DNA from 4 places in the Sphaerisporangium rhizosphaerae genome. Region 2 is predicted to be linked to each of the others. Evidence: riboswitches for the same ligand, from Rfam matches in the RefSeq annotation. Region 2 holds a riboswitch; each other region holds the start of a gene.

Region 1 (3,833 bases), on a different contig from region 2:
AGGCGAAGACGAACACCGGCTCGCGGGACCGCCCGTCGTCGGGGATCTCCCGGGTGGCCCACCGGCTGAGGAGCTCCAGGAACTGCGCCTCGAACTCGTGCAGCTCGTCGGGGGTGAGCCGCAGCCACTTGTCGGTGGAGAAGGGAGCGTCCTGCCAGGCCGCCCGCTCGTCCTCGCTCGCGGCGTACCAGGCGCGGACCATGCTGACGTGGTGTTCGAGGTTGAGGGACGCCGCCGCGCTGGCGATGGCGGCGGTCGCGGGGTCGCCGCCGAAGTCGGACTCGCTCCAGCGCAGCTCGGCCGAGGACAGCCGCCACCAGCGTTCGCGCCGGTCGCGGGCGAGCTCTGGGGCCTCCTCGATGAGCTCGCTGCCGGCCAGGACGCGCAGGTGGTGGCTGGCGTTGGCGACGGCCTGCCCGGTGTGCTCGGCCAGCATGCTGGCGGTGCAGGGACCGTAGACCTTCAGCGCGTCCATGAGGCGCCGCCTCGTGGGATGCGACAGGGCGGCCAGCACCCGTGAGTCGGTGATCGTGCGTACGTCTTCGTCGGCCATGCGCCCACTTTGACATGAGCAACGGACATTGCACAACAGATATTGCGTAATTCTCATTGTGGAAGCACTGTTGCTGAAGGATCGTTGTGGAACAGACGTCGTGGGTAACGGGTCTCGGGTGCGGAACGTGACATGCGGGGGCGAATCCCGGTCCGCCGGGCGGGGTTAGGTGGACCGTTCCCTCTCCAAGATCCCTGAACGGGTGTGACTGATGTGACTTGTGTGACTCGCGTCAGGTGCCGTTTCGGGATATGTGAGGGGAATCACATACGGGTAACGGATGCGCTTGTTGTGCAGGGGTTTCCTGATTAAGAAGCCCCTTATTTGATCTATGTGACTTGGTCGCGACTTTGCCTCGATTTGGGGTTCTGTGTAACTTCTGGCCCGCGGCGAGCACGCCATGCCGTCGCGAACGGAGCCGGTCTTCCGACCGGCTCCACGCATGACAATCCAGCGGTCGCCGTCGCCCCAGTAAGGCGCGAGCCAGGACCCCAAAGGGGCGGTGACCTGCCGAATCCGTGCGGCAAGGAGCACGGAACCGGGGACCCAATTGATCCTAAACGCGGGATCAGGGGGTGAATCGACGCCTTGGCGTCGTAGGGCTACTTCCATGCCCGAATCCGTCAGCTAACCCGGTAGGCGTGAGTGGAAGAATCAAGGAGCGATCCTGTCCAGCACCACCCAGAACCCTCGTCTGTCGCGCATTGCCCGCTTCTCTCTCGGCGGTGTGGTGCTCACCATGACGGCCTCCGTGGGAGCCGTGGCGACGCAGGCGACGGCGGCTGACGCCGCCACGGCGGCACCGGCTCAGGGACCCTCAGAGCCGTCCGTCTACGGCCCGGCCGGGCTGATCGAGACACCGAGCATCACCGGGGCCTCCGAGCCCACCGGCACGGCCGCGGTGAGCGAGGCGAGCACATCCAGCACCTCCCGCACATCCAAGAGCAAGGCCAAAGTGAGCAGGGCCGTCCGGCAGCAGCTCAAGGCGCACACGGCCGTCGCGGTGGCGAAGAAGCAGATCGGCGACCCCTACCGCTGGGGCGCCAGCGGCCCGGGGGCCTTCGACTGCTCCGGCCTGATGCTGTACGCCTGGCGCAAGGCCGGCGTGAAGCTGCCCCGCATCGCCGCCAGCCAGTTCCGCACGGTGCGGAAGAAGGTGTCCTGGAAGAACCTCAAGCAGGGTGACCTGATGTTCTTCTACGGACTCGGCCACGTCGGCATGTACGTCGGGCACGGCAAGATGATCCACTCGCCGCACACCGGCGCGCGGGTGCGCATCGACAAGCTGTCGGGCTACCGGAAGGCGTCCTTCGTCGGCGCCGTCCGCCCCGGCGCCTGACCGGCGGGACCGTCGCGGCGTCGGCGCTGCCATCCAGCGATCGGATGACCAGGCCGGGCTCCGCCTGCCGCTCCAGGTTGGCGCTGGACCCCCGCTTGACCCGCGGAACCACCCCCGCCCATCCAGGGCTCCGCTGGGTCCGGTGCGCCGGTCGCCCGTGCCGATCCGCTCCCGGTTCCCACGATGGGCCGGTCCGGTTTCCGGGCCGTCCCGGGATGCCGGCCGGCGATTCCGGACCCTGACCGGCGGTTCCGGAAGCCGACCGGCGGTTCCGGATCCTGACCGGCGGTTCGAAAGCTGACCGGCGGTTCCGGAAGACGATCTGCCGTTCCGGAGGCCGATCGGCGCGAGGGACTCCTCCGGGAGAGCGTCTCCGAGAGGTGCCCCCGCTCCTCGAAGACGTTTCCGGGTGGTGCACATGCCCCTCGCGCCGGTCGTGAAGGCCCCGTCCGCTCCTCCCCCCTCGGAGCGGACGGGGCCTTCGCACGTCCGCGTCCCGCAAGGCCGACGTGGCCGGATGGAGCGAGTTCGACCTCCGCGGGTCCGCCGCCGCGACGTCGAACCGGATCCGCCGCCGGGAAGCCGAGACACGTCCGCCGCCGGGACGTCGATACGGGTCCACCGCTTGGAAGGCGATACGGGGCCGCCGCCGGGACGCTGATGTGAGTCCGCCCATGGGACGCCGATGTGGCCGGGAAGGACGAGCAGGTAGATTTCCCGCATGCGCGTCGTGTGGCTCTGGGCCGTCCTGGCGGGGGTGCTGACCGTGCTGACGGGGCCCTCCGCCGTCGAGGACGATCTCGGACGGCGGGCGCGGACGCTGATCGGCGAGCATCCGGAGATCTGGTCCGGCGCGCGGACCTTCCGCGGCGACCTCTCCCTCGTGGTCGCGGCTCCCGGTGCCCTCACCGCCCCTGGAGCCCTCACGGCTTCTGGAACCGCGGCCCCGCAGGCTGCGAAAACCTCCGCGACCGGGCCCGTTCTCGGAAGCGGGGCCGCCGCCGCGGCCCCCGGAGCCGCGTTCGCCGACCTCGCGCGCCGGGCCGACCGGGCGAGCCGGCTGGTCGCCCGCGTCGTGGGCCCGGTGCGTCCGCTGATCGCCGTTCCCGCCACGACCGAGCAGGCGGCCGTGCTGGCCGCCCCAGCGCAGGTGAACGGCCTGGCCGCGGTGGCGGGCGCCGACCGGGTGATCGTGGAGCCGCGGTCGTTCGCCCGCCTGACCGCCGCCGGCCGCGACGTCGTCCTCGCCCACGAGATCACGCACATCGCCACCGGGGCGGCGCTCGACGGGAGCACGCCCAAATGGCTGGTCGAGGGGTTCGCGGACTACGTCGGCTATCTCGACGCCGGCATCCCGGCACGCCGGGCCGCGGCCGAACTGGCCGATGAGGTGCGCGCCGGACGGACGCCCGAACGGCTGCCCGGGCCGGAGGCGTTCGCCGCCGGCTCCGCGCGGCAGGCCCAGGCGTACGAGGAGGCCTGGCTCGCCTGCCGGTATGTCGCGGGGCGCTTCGGCGAACGCGCTCTGGTGAGCCTCTACCGTGAGTCCAGGCACGGGGACGTGCGGGCGGCGCTGTCCCGCACGCTCCGCATGAGCCTGGAGCGGTTCACCGCCGCCTGGCGCGAGTACGTCCGAGACGAGCTCGCATGACCACGGTGGCGGCGCGGCGCAGGGGAGAGCATGGAGCGAAGTGACGAGACCGGCCGCGTGGCCGGCCCGGCGGGCGACGCCGGGGCACGCGCCGGCGCGGACGCGCACACCCGCACGGGCCCATCCGACGGTCCAGGCGCCGGCTCGGAGCGAGCGGTGAGCGGGGTGCGGGCGGCGGGGGGCGCGCTGGTGGGCCTGGGGGTGGCGCTGGCCGCCGTGGTGGCGGTGAGCACGCCGTGGCGCCCGCTGCCGGGCTCCGCGCCCGCCGTGGCGCCCGATCCCGCGCGCGA
Region 2 (3,833 bases):
CCGTCATCGTGGAGCCGGGCGTGCGCACCGGGGTGCCGGTGCGCATGGACAACCCCAAGGAGGTCGGCAGCGACCGCATCGTCAACGCGCTCGCCGCCGTCACGCTGTACGGGGGGCCGTGCATCATCGTCGACTTCGGCACCGCCACCTCCTTCGACGCGGTGTCGGCCAAGGGCGAGTACGTCGGCGCGGTCACCGCCCCCGGCATCGAGATCTCGGTGGACGCCCTGGCCGCCGCGGGGGCCCAGCTCCACAAGGTCGAGCTGGTGCGCCCACGCTCGGTGATCGCCAAGAACACCGTCGAAGCCCTGCAGGCGGGCATCATCTACGGTTTCGCCGGCCAGGTGGACGGCATCGTCGAGCGCATGGCGCCCGAGCTCGCGTCCGACCCCGACGACGTGACCGTCGTGGCCACCGGGTCGATGGCCGCGCTGGTGGTGAACGAGGCCCGTTCGATAGACGTCCACGAGCCCTGGCTGACGCTCATCGGGCTGCGCCTGATCTACAACCGCAACACCGCCTGAGCGCGCCCCGCGCGATCAAGCGGCGGGGAGATCCATATCGGGGACGTGGAGGGGGCGCGCGTCGAATACGACGTGGCTCGGTGATCCGCCACGGCAAATCGTGGGTGGCCGGAGTGTTACGCCCACGGGCGTGACCGGCGGAAGAAAGTCAGAAAGCGTACTGGTTTCGCAGGTCGAATTCGGCGTATAGCGTGTCGACCGTATATCTCCGAGCCGGGGCGCCCGCGAGGCGTCCCGCGTGGAACCGGGCCTCCACCAGCGCCGCGATGGTCTTCCATGGCGGATCATGCGGCCCACGGCCATGATCATCGCCGATGTCCCCCCGGACCGGGAGGTGCGGGGACATGTCACGAGTAGTTCACATATGCACTGGTATGTCAATCACAAACGTCATGGGTATCGAGGTCAGTGCTTGACGACCTTTCAACGCGGCGTTTAACGTTCCTGACGGGGCGGGCCGAAGCATTCAGTATGTTGCCGAGTTCGTCGTGGGGGAGGACACCCGATGGCGTATCCGGATCTGGTTTCCCGAGGGAATGACATTCCTTCGGGATCAGACGGTGTGGGACTGAGCGACGATGATCTTCTCTTGCTCGCCGAACTGGCCAAGGGCGTGACCGTCGACAGAGTGGGACGCAGGCTCGACGTGAGCGGCCGCACCGTACGACGCCGCCTGCGCGGCATCTGCGACCGCATAGGCGTCGCCACGGCCATCGAGGCCGTGGCCTGGGCGGCGCGGCGCCGCCTCATCTGAGGTCGCACCGTCCGAGGCAGGGGTACCTCGTCCCGGCGCGAGGCGGCGTCACCGTACCGACGGCCGCCTCGTCCGGCGTGCGCGCCGTGGCGCTAGTCGGCGATGCGCACGCCGCCGGCGAACGGGCGGTTGCCGAGCGGGACCACCCGCACGACATCGCCGGTGCGCGGTGCGTGCACCATCATGCCGCCGCCGATGTAGATGCCGACGTGGTGCAGGTCGCTGTAGAAGAAGACCAGGTCGCCGGGGCGCAGGTCCTCGCGGGAGATGTGGGTCCCCGCGGTCCACTGGTCGCCGGTGTAGTGCGGCAGGCTGATGCCGACCTTCTGGTAGGCCCACAGGACCAGGCCGGAGCAGTCGAAGGTGCTCGGCCCCGCGGCACCCCACACGTACGGCTTGAGCTGCTGCGTCAGCGCCCACTTGGCGGCCTGGGCGGCCTTGCCCTCGCCCGGGATCGGGATCTCGATCCTGGTGGCGCGGCCGTACCCGCCGGCCTGCGACAGCGCGCGCTTGAACAGGCTGCCCTCGGTCTTGGCGACCAGGCCGCGGATCTTGTCACGCTGGGAGGACAGGTCGGAGACGAGCTTCTTGACCTCGGCCTCGCGGGCCTTGGCGCCGGCCTTGGCGCGCTCGGCGGTCGCCATCGCCTTGCCGATCTGGGCGACCTCCTCGCCCTGCTGCAGCTGCAGGGCGTAGGTCGTGGCCACGCGGTCGAGGTAGGCGTCGGGGTCGCCGGACATGGCGAGGGTCAGCGGCGAGCCGAGACCGCCGGTCATGTAGGCGTCCTGGGCGTACATGCCGGCTCTGGCGCGCTTGGCCTCCAGGTCCGACTCGCTCTTGGAGAGGGTCTTCTTGGCGAGCTCGGCCGACCGCTGCGCCTGCTTGAGGCGCTCCTTCTGGCCGTTGTACTGCTCGGTGAGCGACTCGATCTGGTTGTAGAGGTGCTCGACCTGGTTCTTCAGGTCGTTGAGGCTGGGCTTGGGCTCGGCCGTCGCGGACACCAGCGGCGAGCCGAAGGTCACGGCCATCAGCGCGGCGGTCACCAGCGCGATGCGGCGGGGAAGGCGCGAGGATGCACCGGAGGCGCTCCCGAAGCGGGAATGGGCACCGCGTTCTCGCCCGCGGGCGTGCCTGCCCGCGCTCTTTCCAGGCGTGCGCCTAGGCTGCACCAAAAAGCTCCTCTCCTCGGACGCCTACCGGGTTAGCTGACGGGTTCGGGCCGGAGCAGCCCTACCGAGCACGTGACCATGGAGGATCGCGATGCCTCCCTCTCGGATTCACCCCAGGGGTGGCGGGTCGCCGGGGGACCTCCCCCGGACCCACCTTTGGGTCCCCGGTTTCCCGCCGTTCGGATGGGGCGGGAATTAGGCGGTGCGGTCGCCGCGGAACGACGACCGACATTGACGCTGGACATTAGTCCAGTTCAGGTTCCTGCTCAACCAGAACTGCGAATTCTGTTGAGGTTCCACAACCGGCGCGTCACGGAAAGATCACGCCGGTGGACGTCCCGCACCCGTTCCGAGCTGCGGTTACCCGGCCCAGGGGCAGGGGCTCGAAGAAAAGCCGCAGGTCAAAGAGCATCTCGCGCGCCACGCTCCCAGACCTTCCCGCGGCGCGCACCGACCGCGTGCGCCGGATCACGCTCCGTGATGGCGGCGCGAATTGGCAGGTATTTCGGACAGTCCGTTATCGGGGGGTCTCGGCACGGCGTCGAACGCCGCCCCGCCGGTGGGCGGATACGCTGACGCGTCATGAGGCAGGCCGCGCAGCGCCCGTCCGCCGAGGGCGCGCCCGCCGTCCGGCGGGCCCGCACCTCCGACGTGCGGACGATCAGGAAATTGGTCGACACCTACTCCGGCGACGGGCCGCGCCTGCTGCGCAAGTCGACCGTGACCCTGTACGAGGACGTCCAGGAGTTCTGGGTGGCCGAGCGAGACGGCATGGTCGTGGGCTGCGGCGCGCTCCACGTGCTCTGGGAGGATCTGGCGGAGATCCGCACGGTCGCCGTCGACGCCGGCTGCCGCGGCATGGGCATCGGCCACATGATCGTCGCGGCGCTCATCGACGCCGCCCGCCGGCTGGAGGTCCAGCGGGTCTTCTGCCTGACCTTCGAGGTCGAGTTCTTCGGCAGGCACGGTTTCGTCCCCATCCAGGGCACGCCGGTCTCCCCCGAGGTCTACGCCGAACTCCTCGACTCCTACGACGAGGGCGTCGCCGAGTTCCTCGACCTGGAGCACGTCAAGCCGAACACCCTGGGCAACACGCGGATGTTGCTGCATGTGAACCCGCGATCCTGACCTTCGGGGTGACGGAATGGAAAGGTGACTGTTGATCCCGCTGTCGCTACCTTGGCAACACCACGGCACGTGCGCCTGACAGAGGCCACGTGCGAAGCCGAAGTGAGGTGACACGGTGAGCACCGGACAGCCGCCGTACCCACGCGACGAGCCGGACGAGGGTCATTCGTCAACCGGCTCTCCGCAATATGGGCAGCAGAACCCCCCGGGCATCGATCCGGAGGTGACCGTCGTCCACCGTCCCCAGCCGGCCTCGGA
Region 3 (3,833 bases), on a different contig from region 2:
CAGCAGGGCGGCGGGACGGAGCAGGCTGCCGACATGGTCGGCGCGGAATGGGGGTCTTGTCCGCATGGCGATCCTCCAGATGATCTAGCGCGACTACCGTCCTATCAGCTTTTGAGCGGTTTCGCCGTAGCGACGGAGCGGATAAAGCCATGCGTCGCGCGCGTAGGCCACTCCGTGCGGCACCCATCCCGGCCGGGGCATCCCGAACGGCCACAACAGCCGCTGCCCGCCCTCCCGCCCCGTCCTGCCGGCTCCGGCGTCCGGCGTCGTCCCCCCTCCCCCGGCGCCGCGCCCGGGGACGCCGGGCACCGGACCGCGGGCGGGCGGCTCAGGGGCCTTGGCCGGCCTCGGAGCCTCGGACGGCTCAGTAATCGCGGAGGGCCGGGGAGCCTTGGACGGCCCAGAAGCCTTCGACGGCCTGGGAGCGGCGTCGGACGGCGTGGGAGCCTCGGAGGGCGCAGGGGTGTCGGACGGGCGGGGAGCCTTGGACGGCTCGGGGGTCTCGGACGGCTCGGGGGCGGCGGCCGGGGTGCGGGGGACCGGGCGGCCGTCGGCGCCCAGTTCGGGCTCGGGGCTGGTGGTCGAGGCGAGCAGCGCCAGCGAGATCAGCCCCATCACGGCGATCAGCACCAGAGCGAGTCCCATCAGCGCCAGGACGACCAGCAGCGTGTAGACCGCTCCGATGAGCGCCATCATCGCCGTTCCTCCTTTTGTGCCGCCGCGGTGGACACCGTGCCCGGGACGGGCATGGTCACACGTTTCATCACGCAGGTGGACGTATCGATTCTCCCGTGTGCGCGGAGCGATCGCGCACACGGCCGGGCACGGTGACCCCGGCGGCCGTGATCGCGGACCTCAGGCGCCGGGCATGGTGTCCAGGCGGCGCAGGATCACCCCTTCGCGCAGGGCCCACGGGCAGATCTCCACCTCGGGGACCTCGAACAGGTCCATCGTCGCGTCGGCCACGATCGCCCCGGCGAGCAGTTGCGGGGCGCGACCGGCGGAGACGCCCGGCAGGCCGGCCCGCTGGGCGTTGTCCATCGTGGCCAGGCGCCCGGTCCAGTGGGAGAGGTCATCCTGGCGCAGCACCCGCTTCACATAGGACCCCTCGCTGGAGGGCGCGGCGCCGGCGATGCGCGCGAGCTGCTTGAAGGTCTTGGACGTGGCGACCGCGTGGTCGGCGTGCCCGTACTTCACCACATCGCCCACCACCCTGCCGATCTGCGCGCGCACCTGCCGGCGCATGCCACGCACCTCCTCGGCGGGGGGCGGGGCGCCGGTGAACCACTGGCGGGTCATCCGCCCGGCGCCCAGCGGGAGCGAGATCGCCACGTCGGGCTCCTCCTCCATGCCGGAGGCGATCTCCAGGGAGCCGCCGCCGATGTCCAGGACCAGCAGCCGCCCGGAGGACCAGCCGAACCAGCGCCGCACCGCCAGGAACGTCAGCCGCGCCTCGTCCTGCCCGGACAGCACCTGCACGTCGATCTCGGTGGCGGCCCGCAGGCGGTCCAGGACCTCCTCGCCGTTGGCGGCCTCCCGCACGGCCGAGGTGGCGAAGGCCATGATGTCCTCCACCCCCTTGTCCTCGGCGATGCGCAGCGAGTCCTCGACGAAGCGGCGCAGCTCGCGCTCACCCTCGGGGGACAGGACGTCGCCGTCGTGCAGGTGCTCGGCCAGCCGCAACTCGACCTTGTGCGAGTAGGCGGGCAGCGGCTGCGCGCCCCTGTGGGCGTCCACCACCAGCAGGTGCACCGTGTTCGAGCCGATGTCGAGAACGCCGAGTCGCATGAGCAGACGCTACTACCCGCGCCCGCCCGGGAGATCCTCCCGGTCCTGCCGGTCCTGCCGGTCCTGCCGGTTCCGCCGAGGCGCCGTCGCTCAGGGGCGGCCGAGCGCGCGCAACTGGCCGGTGGTCAGCGCGGAGACGTTCTGGTCGATGGGGACGTCGGTGTACTGGTGGATCGCCCAGCTCTTCCAGTCGGCGGGCGGGGTGACGTCGCCCTTTTCCCTGCCGTAGTAGGCCACCCACAAGGGGTACTCGGCCAGGCCGTGGCCGTAGGTGTCGGCGAAGTTCCAGCCGCTGTAGAACAGCGGGGTGACGCCGGTCTCGTCCTTCACGTGGGCCAGCCAGGTCTTGGCCCAGGCGTTGACCTGCGCGACCGACCGGCCGTCGCTGGTCTCCAGGTCCAGCACGAGCAGGTCGCCGGTCTCGGCGGGCTGGGCGTCCACCACCGACAGGAAGTGGTCGGCCTCGGCGATGGGGTCGTTGCCGGGGTGACCGTAGTGGTAGGCGCCGCGCACGATGCCCTTCTTGCCGAGTTCGGCCCAGTGGCGGGCGAACGCGGAGTCGCGGAAGGTCAGGCCCTCGGTGGCCTTGATGATGCCGAACTGCGCCTGGCTGGCGTTCCAGTCGTGGTCGGACTCGTAGGCGGACACGTCCTGACCGTAGGGGCGCTCCGAGGAGGCGCTGCTGGGGGCGGCGTCCGCCGGGCCGGTCACCACGACGGCCGCCACGATGGCGAGCACGGCCACGATCACCCCCGCCATGGCGGAGTAGAGGCGCGCGCCGGACAGGTCCAGCCGGTTCTTGAGGTGGGAGAAGATCGAGGAAAGCCGGTCGATGGGCATGAAGGGCTCGCTCCTTGCTTCCACGCGCCTACCGGGTCGGCTGATGGGTTCGGGCGGAAGTGCCCTGTGGGTCCGTCCCTTCGAGGGCCGGTGCTCCGATTCACTCCGCGAAGGGGGTCCCCGGTTCCGCGAGGTGTGGATGAGGCGGGCGTGTCTCCGCGGCGGGACGCCGTCCCGCCGGGTACGCGCGATGTGGGCAACGGACGGCAACGGGCACGACGGCGTGGGACCATCGGCACGCATACCGCTTCCCAACAAGGTACATACCACATCAAAAGAGCACAAATGCGACAAAGTACGCGCCGTCGGCGTCACGCGGGCGGACACGACCGGCCTCCCCCGACGTGATCACCCCGAGGAAGCGCATCCGGCCGGAAACGACCCGGTCAGGCGTCCCGGTCCCGGCGGGCCAGAGGCGCACCCGAGGATCCGGTCAGCGGCGGGGCGGGGGCTGCGAGGAGCGGGATGACTCGGCGTGCCGCCAGCGCCGTCCGAGCTCCTCGCCGGTCGGCGCGGAGGCGGGCAGCGGGGTGGCCGGCGCGCCGGCGCGCAGCCCGTCCAGCAGCAGGGTCAGATAGCGGTGGCGCAGCACGGCGGTGCGATCGGCGTCGCCGGCACGGACCGCGGTGATCTGGTCGAAGATCATCGGAATGTCCTCGGCGACCACGTCCGGCCGTAGCGCGCCGGCGGCCTTGGCCCGGTCCACGACGCGCCCGGAGAGCGAGCCGGCGTGCGCGGCCAGCTCGTGCATCTCCCGCGTAGGGGTGAACGTGCCGGCCAGGTGCACGGTCAGCGAGTGCACGTCGGAGTCGACGACCTCGCGCAGGAACGTGGCGAAGGCCTCCCACGCGTCGCCGTCGCTCGCCAGCGCGGACTCGGCGATCGCCGTGAACCGGCGCAGGCCGTCCTCGCAGAGGGTGCGCAGCAGCTCCTCCTTGCCGGCGTAGCGCCGGTACAGGGCGCCGACGCCGACGCCCGCCTCGTGCGCCACCGCCGAGATCGGCGCTTTGGGGTCGGCGACGAACACCGCTCGCGCGGCGTCGAGGATCGTGCGGTCGTTGCGGGCGGCCTCGGCCTTGCGTCCCCTCATGCCTGCTGTCGTGGGCTCCATGCGTCCATTCTAGCTTGAACGGAAGGCTCCGTTCCGATATAGTTTGAACAGAACGATCCGTTCCGCTTCAACTCGGAGGTTTCGCATGACCACC
Region 4 (3,833 bases), on a different contig from region 2:
CCGCCGCCTTCTGGCCCGCCTCGACGAACTTCTGCCAGGCCTGGGCCACGGGCACCGAGCCCTGCTCCATGCCGTTGAGGACCTGCTCCACCTCGCGCTTGACCTGCGCGTGCTTCTCACCGAGGAAGATCGGCTGAAGCGACTTGATGGACGGCCCGAAGATCTTGCCGATGGGCGCGTTGTTGAAGTACTCGTTGTTCACGCTCTGGAGCTCGGGGTTGTCCTGCGCCGGGATGGTGCTGGGCAGGTTGCCGCCCTCCTTGAACGCCATGAGCTGGGCGTCGGGGCTGGTCAGGTAGCTGGCCAGCTCGGCGGCCTCCTTCGGGTGCTTGGACTGCTTGGGCACCGCGAGCCAGGAGCCGCCCCAGTTGCCGCCGCCGCCGGGCACGGTCGCGACGTCCCACTTGCCCTTGAACTTGTCACCGGCGTTGCCCGAGACCACGCCGAGCATCCAGCCGGGGCAGCCCAGGGTCGCGAACTGCGACTTGACGAAGCCGGTGTTCCAGCCGTCGGTGAAGTTCTGCAGCTTGGCGGTCAGGCCGTCCTGGCTGATCTTCGTGGCGAGGTCGAACGCGGACTTGACGGCCGGGTTCTTGTCCACGATGAGCTGCTGGTTCTTGTCGAAGTAGGTGACGTTGCCGTTCTTGGCGGCCTCCTGCGCCAGCACCACGTTGTAGATGGTGTTGATGCTGTCGACGAACTTGGCGTCCTTGACCTTGGACTGGAACTGCTGGCCGGCCTTGATGAAGTCCTCCCAGCCGCCGCTCCACAGCTTGCCGACCTCGTCGCGGTCGGTGGGAAGCCCGGCCTGCTTGAACAGGTCGGAGCGGTAGCAGATGCTCATGCCGCCGACGTCGGTGCCGAGGGCGAACAGCTTGCCCTCGGTGTTGATGCCGTTCTCCCACTTCCAGGCGGGGAAGTCGGCCTGGCGGCTCTGCAGGCCGTACTGGCCGAGGTCGGTGAAGAACTGGGGACGGGCCTTGGCCAGACCCATGCCGCCCTCGTCGATGCCGACGACGTCGCCGGCGCCGGTGCCCGACTGCAGCCACTGCAGCATCTGCGGCCAGTAGACGTTCTCAAAGCTGTCGGTGAGGTTGTTGTACTTCACCTGAACGTTGGGGTGATCGCTGTTCCACTTGGCGACCGCGGCCTTGTAGCCGAAGTTGGTCCCGCCGCCGAAGGTCTGCAGCGTAAGGGTGATCTTCTCGGCCGCGGCCGAGGACGAGCCACCGGTGCTGGTGTTCCCGCCGTCCCCGCCGGAGCTGCACGCGGCGGTGATGCCGAGTGCGACCGTCATCACCGATGCGACCGCGAGTGTCTTCCCGCGGCGCATATTGTTCATCATTCCGGACCCCTCTCAGGTGGTTGCCCGATCTTTGGGAGGTGCATCGAGGGCCGGCCCCGACAGTCGGGCCCACGATGGCTGGATCCCTCAGTCGTGATCTCGCGGGGGTGAGCCTGCGAGCGATATTTGGGAGCGCTCCCACGAAGGGTCCCCGACGGGCAATGCTGGCGTCAATATGCCGAAACCTAACTGTTACTCCTGGGGCGGTTAGCGCTGAGAAAACCGTAGAGTAGCCCCCATAAGGCCCTTTCGCAGCATTGGGAGCGCTCCCACCGCTTCGGCACAGTCGGGCGCAAATCATCCATGCGCCACGGCGCACGGGCTTCGCCGGGCTCCCTGGCCACCGCGCGCGGGCTCCGCCGAGGTCCTGGGGGCGCGGCGCGCGGGCTGCGCGGCGTTCCGGCCGGCCCGCCGGAGCGATGGGAACGAGCGCCGGCGCCGCGCGGCCGGGGGAGTGGGCCGGCCGTGCGGCGCCGGGAGGCGTCCTTCGCGGGGAGGCGGGCGGGACGCCGCGGAAAGGTGGAACGAGGGCGGCGGGCCGCCGAGGTCAGGCGGCGTAGCCGGGGTAGCCGTATCCGACGATCTGCGAGGCCGGCCTGGTGCGGATCTCGACCCTGCCGCCGTCGGTGTTGCCCTCGACGGTGCGGATGGTGCCGTCGCCGTTGTCCTTGATGACGAAGCCGACGTGCTCGATGCCGTCGATGCTCTTGTCGCCGTTGAAGGAGAAGAACACGACCGCGCCGGGCTTGGGCGTGGTGCCCCAGCGGTCCCGCGCGGCGAACCACTTGGCGTGGGCGACGGTGTAGGCGTCGGCGCCGACGGTGTCCTGCAGGCCCATCTGCGCGCCCACCCAGGAGACGAACATGTCGCACCAGGCGGCGTCGGCGTAGTCGGCGATCGTGCCGCTGTCGCGCGCCACGGTCTCCCTGGCGCGCGGGGAGCTCATGTACCAGGCGTGGAACTTGGTGCCGCCGCCGCTGCCGTTCTCGCTGATGCCGACCTGCTTCTCGGCCAGTGCCAGCAACTGCTCGGCGGAGACCTGCCGGGACGGCAGCCCCGCCTTCGCCGCCTCCTGCCGCGCGACGGCGACGATGCCGCTCTTGGGAGAGGCGGCGTCGGCCTGGGGAGAGGAGTCGGCGTTCGCCGCAAGGGCGGTGCCGGTGACAACCTGGGCGAGCACGAGCCCGCCGAACGCGACGGCCTTCAACTGGTTCTTCGGGGCATCCAGAAGCCGATGTACGGTCGTGACGAACATGGACAAGCTGAGACTCCTTCTTCCTGCCGCCTACCGGGTTAGCTGACGGGTTCGGACGTGAAGGTTCGTCCTACGGGCGCGTCCGTGGGCGGGCGCGCCTGATTCACCCCAAGAAGGTGGGTCCCCGGCTCCGCGTGGGCGCGGACTCGACGGAGGCGCGTGACGGTGGGAGAGGGGTCTCTCCGCAGAGGACCGGCCGCGCCGGGCGATATCGACGGCACGGGCGGGTCGCTCAGAGAAGCGGTCTCCCGTGCCGGGATTCCTCCGAGAGTAATACATCGGACAAACCACATGCAAGTGGGACAAAGCTCTCGTCCGTTCTGGCCTTCTCATGGCAAAGCCAGGCACGCGGCCCGGCGAGAATGCGCGTCGGGCGCGGTTGACCTGCCGCGACGCGGGTAAGGTGCCGCCGATCCGGGCCCCGCGGGCGCGGACACGCCTCCCGGGGGCGTCCGGGCCCAGTGATACTCGGAGCCTGCGACGCCTCCTGTGTCAAGTGGGGCCCGCGTTGCTCCTGTGACTCCTGGGAGCCGCCCGCATCCGACAACGGCCGGGCCGCCGTCGGCCGCCGTTCATCGTCTGTTCCCTATTACGTAGGGTCGCGGGGCTAGGTTGCATGCGTCGTGAACGTGTCAATGCCCGGCGTGGAGAGGAACGGTCGAAGCCGCGTGCGGGAGCAGGGGTCGGCCGTCGCCTGGGTGGAGTCTCCGCTCCAGTTGCTGTGCGCGGTCGAGGCGCGGCACGCGGGGCTGATCGGGCCGGACACCCGCGTGGTGACCCGCGGCAGGCTGCCCGGCCTGCGCGTCACCCGCGCCGAGCTGGACGCGCTGGAACTGCCGGCCGGGCTGAGCATCCAGGCCGCCGATCAGGGCATGCCCCGTCCCGGCCGCCGCGACGCCTGGGTCCTCGGGGACGCCTTCTCCGGCAGGATGCAGCTCACCTCGCTGACGGCCTTCCCCACCCGCATGGTCATCGTCGACGACGGCCTGGCCACCATCCGCCTGCTGGAGCTGCTGACCGCGGGCCTGGCCACCCCTCTGCTGCGCGCCCGCGCCGCGGCCAAGCCGTCCCGCCTGGTCCTGGGCGTCGCCGCGGGGATCCGCCTGCGCGCCGCGGCGAGGGCCGGACGGCTCACCGTCTTCACCGCCCTGCCCGTCCCCGCCGCCCTGGCCGACGCCGTGCGCGGGCTCGGGGCCGAGCTGGTCACCCACGACTTCGCCTGGCTGCGCTCCC

What was found. Region 2 has a riboswitch for cyclic di-AMP ahead of ACFQSB_RS17605 (C40 family peptidase). Riboswitches for the same ligand answer to the same signal wherever they lie in the genome.
Region 1: it holds a riboswitch for cyclic di-AMP, as region 2 does, so the genes downstream of both, ACFQSB_RS11935 (C40 family peptidase) here and ACFQSB_RS17605 (C40 family peptidase) in region 2, are expected to answer to the same signal.
Region 3: it holds a riboswitch for cyclic di-AMP, as region 2 does, so the genes downstream of both, ACFQSB_RS35920 (glycoside hydrolase family 25 protein) here and ACFQSB_RS17605 (C40 family peptidase) in region 2, are expected to answer to the same signal.
Region 4: it holds a riboswitch for cyclic di-AMP, as region 2 does, so the genes downstream of both, ACFQSB_RS13475 (CHAP domain-containing protein) here and ACFQSB_RS17605 (C40 family peptidase) in region 2, are expected to answer to the same signal.

Annotation. Positions count from the first base shown of each region.
Region 1 is NZ_JBHTCG010000006.1:258,600-262,432, forward strand. Features, by position in the region: gene ACFQSB_RS11930 (ArsR/SmtB family transcription factor) at 1-553, opposite strand, end outside; cyclic di-AMP (ydaO/yuaA leader) riboswitch at 1,052-1,210, shown strand; gene ACFQSB_RS11935 (C40 family peptidase) at 1,293-1,892, shown strand; gene ACFQSB_RS11940 (gluzincin family metallopeptidase) at 2,614-3,543, shown strand; gene ACFQSB_RS11945 (M48 family metallopeptidase) at 3,574-3,833, shown strand, end outside.
Region 2 is NZ_JBHTCG010000010.1:180,942-184,774, forward strand. Features, by position in the region: gene ACFQSB_RS17595 (type III pantothenate kinase) at 1-524, shown strand, start outside; gene ACFQSB_RS17600 (helix-turn-helix domain-containing protein) at 1,114-1,278, shown strand; gene ACFQSB_RS17605 (C40 family peptidase) at 1,371-2,321, opposite strand; cyclic di-AMP (ydaO/yuaA leader) riboswitch at 2,453-2,648, opposite strand; gene ACFQSB_RS17610 (amino-acid N-acetyltransferase) at 3,030-3,575, shown strand; gene ACFQSB_RS17615 (RDD family protein) at 3,691-3,833, shown strand, end outside.
Region 3 is NZ_JBHTCG010000041.1:49,621-53,453, reverse strand. Features, by position in the region: gene ACFQSB_RS35935 (5-methyltetrahydropteroyltriglutamate--homocysteine S-methyltransferase) at 1-66, opposite strand, end outside; gene ACFQSB_RS35930 (hypothetical protein) at 94-696, opposite strand; gene ACFQSB_RS35925 (Ppx/GppA family phosphatase) at 856-1,788, opposite strand; gene ACFQSB_RS35920 (glycoside hydrolase family 25 protein) at 1,879-2,628, opposite strand; cyclic di-AMP (ydaO/yuaA leader) riboswitch at 2,639-2,785, opposite strand; gene ACFQSB_RS35915 (TetR/AcrR family transcriptional regulator) at 3,062-3,739, opposite strand; gene ACFQSB_RS35910 (TIGR03086 family metal-binding protein) at 3,825-3,833, shown strand, end outside.
Region 4 is NZ_JBHTCG010000007.1:277,354-281,186, forward strand. Features, by position in the region: gene ACFQSB_RS13470 (ABC transporter substrate-binding protein) at 1-1,333, opposite strand, end outside; gene ACFQSB_RS13475 (CHAP domain-containing protein) at 1,893-2,600, opposite strand; cyclic di-AMP (ydaO/yuaA leader) riboswitch at 2,613-2,762, opposite strand; gene ACFQSB_RS13480 (hypothetical protein) at 3,269-3,833, shown strand, end outside.